Linked DNA regions of Nocardioides panacis. The protein of the gene in region 1 interacts with the protein of each later gene in a pairwise test. Links are inferred from orthologs where the notes say so. Each region holds a gene or a part of one and is shown in the gene's direction. Other genes may lie near its edges. The genes, in order: panC and KRR39_RS08535.

The links.
Region 2: the proteins of panC (region 1) and KRR39_RS08535 interact in binary tests that used the Escherichia coli proteins (3 or more experiments, as listed by UniProt). The link is inferred for Nocardioides panacis from one-to-one orthologs.

Annotation. Positions count from the first base shown.
Region 1 is NZ_CP077062.1:3,558,895-3,562,177, reverse strand. The notes cover bases 14-2,983. They hold panC (pantoate--beta-alanine ligase), read left to right. Parts: upstream 14-1,054; coding sequence 1,055-1,912; downstream 1,913-2,983. Other genes in these bases: KRR39_RS17365 (L-aspartate oxidase), read left to right, coding at 2,339-2,983; panD (aspartate 1-decarboxylase), read left to right, coding at 1,912-2,328; KRR39_RS17380 (Rossmann-like and DUF2520 domain-containing protein), read left to right, coding at 162-1,058. In the rest of the region: KRR39_RS17385 (SAM-dependent methyltransferase), read right to left, coding at 1-10; more of KRR39_RS17365, read left to right, coding at 2,984-3,283. UniProt on the Escherichia coli protein: Catalyzes the condensation of pantoate with beta-alanine in an ATP-dependent reaction via a pantoyl-adenylate intermediate.
Region 2 is NZ_CP077062.1:1,767,124-1,770,156, reverse strand. What follows is about bases 37-2,756. They hold KRR39_RS08535 (NUDIX hydrolase), read left to right. Parts: upstream 37-991; coding sequence 992-1,522; downstream 1,523-2,756. Other genes in these bases: arc (proteasome ATPase), read right to left, coding at 2,679-2,756; KRR39_RS08525 (hypothetical protein), read right to left, coding at 2,325-2,675; KRR39_RS08530 (aminoacyl-tRNA deacylase), read left to right, coding at 1,519-1,989; dop (depupylase/deamidase Dop), read right to left, coding at 37-949. Also shown: more of dop, read right to left, coding at 1-36; more of arc, read right to left, coding at 2,757-3,033.

The DNA of each region.
Region 1 (3,283 bases):
GCGAGGTCATCGCGCCAGGCTACGGGCCGGGGGGAGCCGTGTGACGCAGGCCACCGGCCGGCCGGGTGTCCGCCCGGGCGGGCCGCGCGTACGCTCGACCGTGCACGCATCAGGCCGTCCGGTACCTCCTCGTGGGGACTGGAACGAAAGGTGATGAGTCCATGACCCGTATCGGGGTAGTCGGCGCCGGGCGCGTCGGCGCGGTCCTCGCGGCAGCGCTCCACGCCGCAGGGCACGAGATCGTCGCCGTCGCGGGCGAGTCCGCCGCGTCGCGCACCCGCATCGAGACGCTGCTGCCGGGCGTCCGGGTCGACAAGCCGACCGCCGTGTCGCGGTCCTGCGACCTGCTGCTGCTCACCGTGCCCGACGACATGCTCTCGAACGTGGTCACCATGCTGGCCGCCGCCGGCGCGATCCGTCCGGGCCAGCAGGTCGTGCACACCTCGGGCAAGCACGGCCTGGCGGTGCTCGCGCCGGCCGCCGAGGTGGGCGCCGAGGTCCTCGCGATGCACCCGGCGATGACGTTCACCGGCACCCACGTCGACGTCGCCCGGCTGCCCGGCTGCGTGTTCGGGGTGACCGCGACCGACGGCACCCGCGCGCTCGCCCGCACCCTGGTCGCCGACCTCGGCGGCAGCGTCGTCTGGGTCGACGAGGACCGCCGCACGCTCTACCACGCGGGTCTCGCGCACGGCGCCAACCACCTGGTCACGCTGGTCTCCCAGGCCATGGACCTGCTCCGCGAGTCGGGGGCCACCGACCCGGCCGCGACCCTGCGGCCGCTGCTCACCGCGGCACTGGACAACGCGCTGACCTACGGCGACGCCGCGCTGACCGGCCCGATCGTCCGCGGCGACGTGGAGACGGTCCGGGCACACCTCGCCGAGGTCGCCCGCACCGCGCCCGGCACGTTGGGGTCGTACGTCGCCCTGGCCCGGGCCACCGCGAACCGCGCAGTGGTCGACGGACGGCTGCTGCCGCTGCGCGCCGCCAAGCTGGTGAGCATCCTCAACGACGCGCTCCCGGCGCCCAGCCCGGCCGCCCGGCGGGGCGCGTGACGCTCGTCGCCCGGTCCCGTGCGGAGCTCGACGACGCGCTCCGGCCGCACCGCGCGCGGGGCGGGACCGTCGGCCTGGTGCCGACGATGGGTGCGCTGCACGGCGGGCACGCCGCGCTGGTCCGGGAGGCCGCGGAGCGAGCCGGGACCGTGGTGGTGTCGCTCTTCGTGAACCCGCTGCAGTTCGGGGCGGGGGAGGACCTCGACCGCTACCCGCGCACCTTCGACGCCGACCTCGAGGTCTGCCGGGCGAACGGCGCCGCCGTGGTGTTCGCACCCTCGGTCGACGAGGTCTACCCCGGCGGCGACCCGCAGGTGACCGTCGAGCCGGGTCCCCTGGGCGGGGTGCTGGAGGGCGCGACCCGGCCCGGCCACTACCGGGGCGTGCTGACGGTCGTCGCCAAGCTGTTCGGGCTGGTCCGGCCCGACGCCGCGGTCTTCGGTCAGAAGGACTACCAGCAGCTGGTGCTGGTCCGCCGGATGGTCGACGACCTCTGCATGGGCGTCGACGTCGTCGGCGCCGCCACGGTCCGGGAGGACGGCGGCCTGGCCCTGTCCTCGCGCAACGCCTACCTCGACCCCGGCCAGCGCCGGTCCGCCCTAGCCCTGTCCCGGGCGCTGCGGGCCGGGGCGGACGCCGGGCCGGCGGGCGCCGCGCGGGTGCTCGCCGACGCGGGCGCCGTACTGGCGGCGGCGGACGGGGTCGACCTGGACTACCTCGCGCTGACCTCCCCGGGGCTCGGCGACCCGCCCGAGGCGGGCGAGGCCCGGCTGCTGGTCGCCGCGCGGGTGGGCAGCACCCGGCTGATCGACAACCTCGCCGTGCACCTCGGCACCCAGGAAGGGCACCACTGATGCTGCGCACGATGATGAAGAGCAAGATCCACCGCGCCACGGTGACCCAGGCCGACCTGCACTACGTCGGCTCGGTGACCGTGGACGAGGACCTCCTGGACGCGGCCGACCTGCTGCCCGGCGAGCTGGTGCACGTCGTCGACGTCACCAACGGCGCCCGGCTGGAGACCTACACGATCGCCGGCGAGCGCGGGTCCGGGGTGCTCGGCATCAACGGCGCGGCCGCGCGGCTGGTGCACCCCGGCGACGTGGTGATCCTGATCGGCTACGCGCAGATGGACACCGCCGAGGCCCGCGAGCTGCGCCCGTCGGTGGTGTTCGTCGACGCCGGCAACCGCGTGATCGGCACCGGCCACGACCCCGCCGAGGCGCTGCCCGGGACGGGACTCGTCCGTGGCGACGCGCCCGCCCGTTAGCCTCGGGCGTGTGAGCCTGCCGCAGCGCCTCGCTGCTCCCCCTCCCGGCTGGACGACCTATGCCGACGTCGTCGTCATCGGCTCCGGCATCGCCGGCCTGACCGCCGCGCTCCAGCTGCGCGCCTCGCCGTCGGTGGGCTCGGTCATGGTGGTCACCAAGGACCTGCTCAGCGCCGGCTCCACGCAGTGGGCGCAGGGCGGGATCGCCGCCGCCCTCGGCCCCGGCGACACCCCCGACCAGCACCTGCACGACACGCTGGTCGCGGGCGCCGGGGTCTGCGACGAGGAGGCGGTGCGGGTGCTGGTCACCGAGGGCCCGGACGCCGTGCGCGAGCTGATCTCCCTGGGCACCGTGTTCGACCACACCGAGGCCGGCGAGCTGTCCCTGACCCGGGAGGGCGGGCACCACCGCGACCGGATCGCGCACGCGGGCGGGGACGCGACCGGCGCGGAGATCCAGCGCGCCCTGGTCGCCGCCGTCCGGGCCGCCCCCGACATCGACGTCACCGAGCACGCCCTGGTCCTCGACCTCGTCCCGGGGGCCGACGGCGGGGTCGCGGGAGTGACCCTGCACGTGATGGGCGAGGGCCAGCGCGACGGCGTCGGCGCGGTGCTCTGCCGGGCGGTGGTGCTGGCCAGCGGGGGGCTGGGCCAGGTGTTCTCCGCGACCACCAACCCGCCGGTGTCCACCGGCGACGGGATGGCGCTCGCGCTGCGGGCCGGCGCGGTGCTGCGGGACCTGGAGTTCGTGCAGTTCCACCCGACGGTGATGTGGCTGGGCGCGGGCTCCACGGGCCAGCAGCCGCTGATCTCCGAGGCGGTGCGCGGCGAGGGCGCCTTCCTCGTCGACGACGCGGGCGAGCGCTTCATGCTCGGCCAGCACGAGCTGGCCGACCTGGCCCCCCGCGACGTGGTGGCCAAGGCGATCATGCGCCGGATGCGGGAGACCGGCGCC
Region 2 (3,033 bases), 1.8 Mb from region 1 along the record:
ACTCCATCTGCAGCTGTACGGCGGTCAGCTTGCGCCCGTCGGTCAGGGTGAGCAGGTGCTGCAGGGTCGGGTCGTGCGACACGTCGCGCAGCGCGCGGACCGGCTGCTGCACCGAGAGCTCGCGGGTGATGAACCGGTCCTCGATCATCGCCAGCACCAGCGAGGCGGTGCCGACCTTGAGGTAGGTGGAGATCTCCGCGAGGTTCGCGTCGCCGATGATCACGTGCAGCCGGCGGTACTTCTCGGGGTCGGCGTGCGGCTCGTCGCGGGTGTTGATGATCGGCCGCTTCAGCGTGGTCTCGAGGCCGACCTCGACCTCGAAGTAGTCGGACCGCTGGCTGATCTGGAAGCCGTGCTCGCGACCGTCCTGGCCGATGCCCACCCGCCCGGCGCCGCAGACCACCTGGCGGCTGACGAAGAACGGGGTGAGGTGCTTGACGATGTCGCTGAACGGCGTGGTCCGGCGCATCAGGTAGTTCTCGTGGGCGCCGTAGGACGCGCCCTTGTTGTCGGTGTTGTTCTTGTAGAGCAGGATCGGCGCCGCGCCGGGGATCGCCGCCGCGAACCGGGACGCGTCGAGCATGACCTGCTCGCCCGCCTTGTCCCACTTCACGACGTCCCGCGGGTTCGTGCACTCCGGGCTGGAGTACTCCGGGTGCGCGTGGTCGACGTACAGCCGGGCGCCGTTGGTGAGGATGACGTTCGCCAGCCCGAGGTCCTCGTCGGTCAGTTGGGTGGGGTCGGCGACCTCGCGGGACATGTCGAACCCGCGTGCGTCGCGCAGCGGCGACTCCTCCTCGAAGTCCCACCGGGCCCGTCTGGCGCGCAGGGTGGCCGAGGCGTAGGCGTTGACGATCTGCGAGGAGGCCACCATCGGGTTGGCCGTGGGTTGTCCCTGCACCGAGATGCCCATCTCGGTCTCGGTCCCCATCACGCGCCGCACACTCATGGCACCGAGCCTACGCGGCCCGTCGCGGGGACAATGGGGTTCATGACCGAGATCGTGGCCCTGGTGGACCGGACGGGCGCCGTGGTGGGCTCCGCCGAGCGCTCCGTCGTACGCCGGGAGAACCTGCTGCACGCCGCCACCGCGGTGCTGGTCCGCGACCCGGCCGGGCGGATCTACGTGCACCGGCGCTCGCCCGACAAGGACTGGGCACCCTCCCACCACGACGCCGCCGCCGGCGGGGTCATGGGGTACGGCGAGGAGCCGGCCGTCTCGGCCGCGCGCGAGCTCGCCGAGGAGCTCGGCGTCACCGGCGCCACGTTGCGGCCGCTGGGCCTCTCGGTCTACGAGGACGACGGGACGCGCTGCGTGGAGCACTGCTACGAGACCACCTGGGACGGACCGGTCAGGCACGCCGACGGAGAGGTGGTCTGGGGCGCCTGGAGGTCGCTGGAGGAGCTCGACGCCCTGCTCACCGACCCCGGCTGGCTGTTCGTGCCGGACACCCGGCAGCTGCTCGGCCGACTCGCGCGCGACGGCGTCGGCGACTACGGCGCCCTACGATTCTGGGCATGAGCGACGACAACTCGGCCCGCGCGCTGGCTGCTGCGGAGTCCCTGGGGCTCGCGCACACGGTGACCCGGCACGGACCGGTGCGGTCCCTGGAGGAGGCGGCCGAGGCCCGCGGCCTCGAGCCGGCGGCGGTCGTGAAGACGCTGGTGGTCCGGCTCGCCGACGACGACTACCGGTTCGTCCTGGTGCCGGGTGACCGGGAGATCGCCTGGCCCAAGCTCCGGGCCGTGCTCGGGCTGAACCGGCTGTCGATGCCGAGCGCCGAGGTGGCGCTGGAGGTGACCGGCTACGTGCGGGGCACGATCACGCCGCTGGGCAGCACCACGGCCTGGCCGGTGGTCGCGGACGCGTCGCTGTCCGGTCCGGTCTCGCTGGGGGCCGGCGCCCCGGGTGTCGCGGTCACCGTCGACGCCGCGGAGGTCGTGCAGAAGCTCGACGCCCTGGTCGCGGACGTCACCGACCCCCGCTGACGTCGCGGTGGATGCGCACCCGGTGCGGTCACTTGCGGCCGGGACGGAACTTCCCGAGCAGGAACAGCACGACGAGCACGACGACGATGATGATGAGGATGGTCTTCACGGGGCCTCCGATGTGGTGTGGGCCCTCACCCTCTACCCGCGAACGACCGATCCAACCGACGCCGCGCCGGTCGGGGGACGCCGGTCGTGCGCCGGTCAGTCGAGGTGCTGGGTGCCGGGCTCGTGGGCGCGGCCGGCGATGCCGCGCAGGCCCCAGGTGACGACCCCGACGAAGACCACGAACACGACGGTGACACCGATCCAGAAGAACATGGTTCCAGGCTAGATCAGGACCGGGGACGGCCCTGCAGCGCATGTGCCATGTTCACCAGCACGATGCCCACCCAGGCCACGAGCATCGCCGCGTAGTTGCCGGTGACCCCGAGCACGATGCTGATCGGGATCGCCGCCACCATCGAGACGATCCCCAGCGCCAGCTGGCGGCCACCGGAGCCGGCGGCCGCCCGGGTGACCTCGCGCCGACGCGCCAGCTGGTCCTCGACGCGCTCCGCGACGGCCCGCTCGATGCGTTCGGCGAACGAGTCCACCAGCGCCTCGTCGTACGACGGTCCGAGCTCGCGCCGCACCTCGAGCAACGCCTCGGCGTCCTCGCGTCCGATCTGCTCGCCCCCCGGCATGGCTCAGAGGTACTGGCCGGTGTTGGACACCGTGTCGATGGACCGACCTGGCTCCGTGCCCTGCTTGCCGGTGATGAGCGTGCGGATGAACACGATCCGCTCGCCCTTCTTGCCGGAGATCCGGGCCCAGTCGTCGGGGTTGGTGGTGTTCGGGAGGTCCTCGTTCTCCTTGAACTCGTCGACGCACGCCTGGAGCATGTGCGTGACGCGCAGCCCCTTCTGGTTGCTGTCGAGCAGGTCCTTGATCGCCATCTTCTTGGCCCGGTCGACGATGTTCTGGATCATCGCGCCGGAGTTGAAGTCCTTGAAGTACAGGACCTCCTTGTCGCCGTTGGCGTAGGTCACCTCGAGGAAGCGG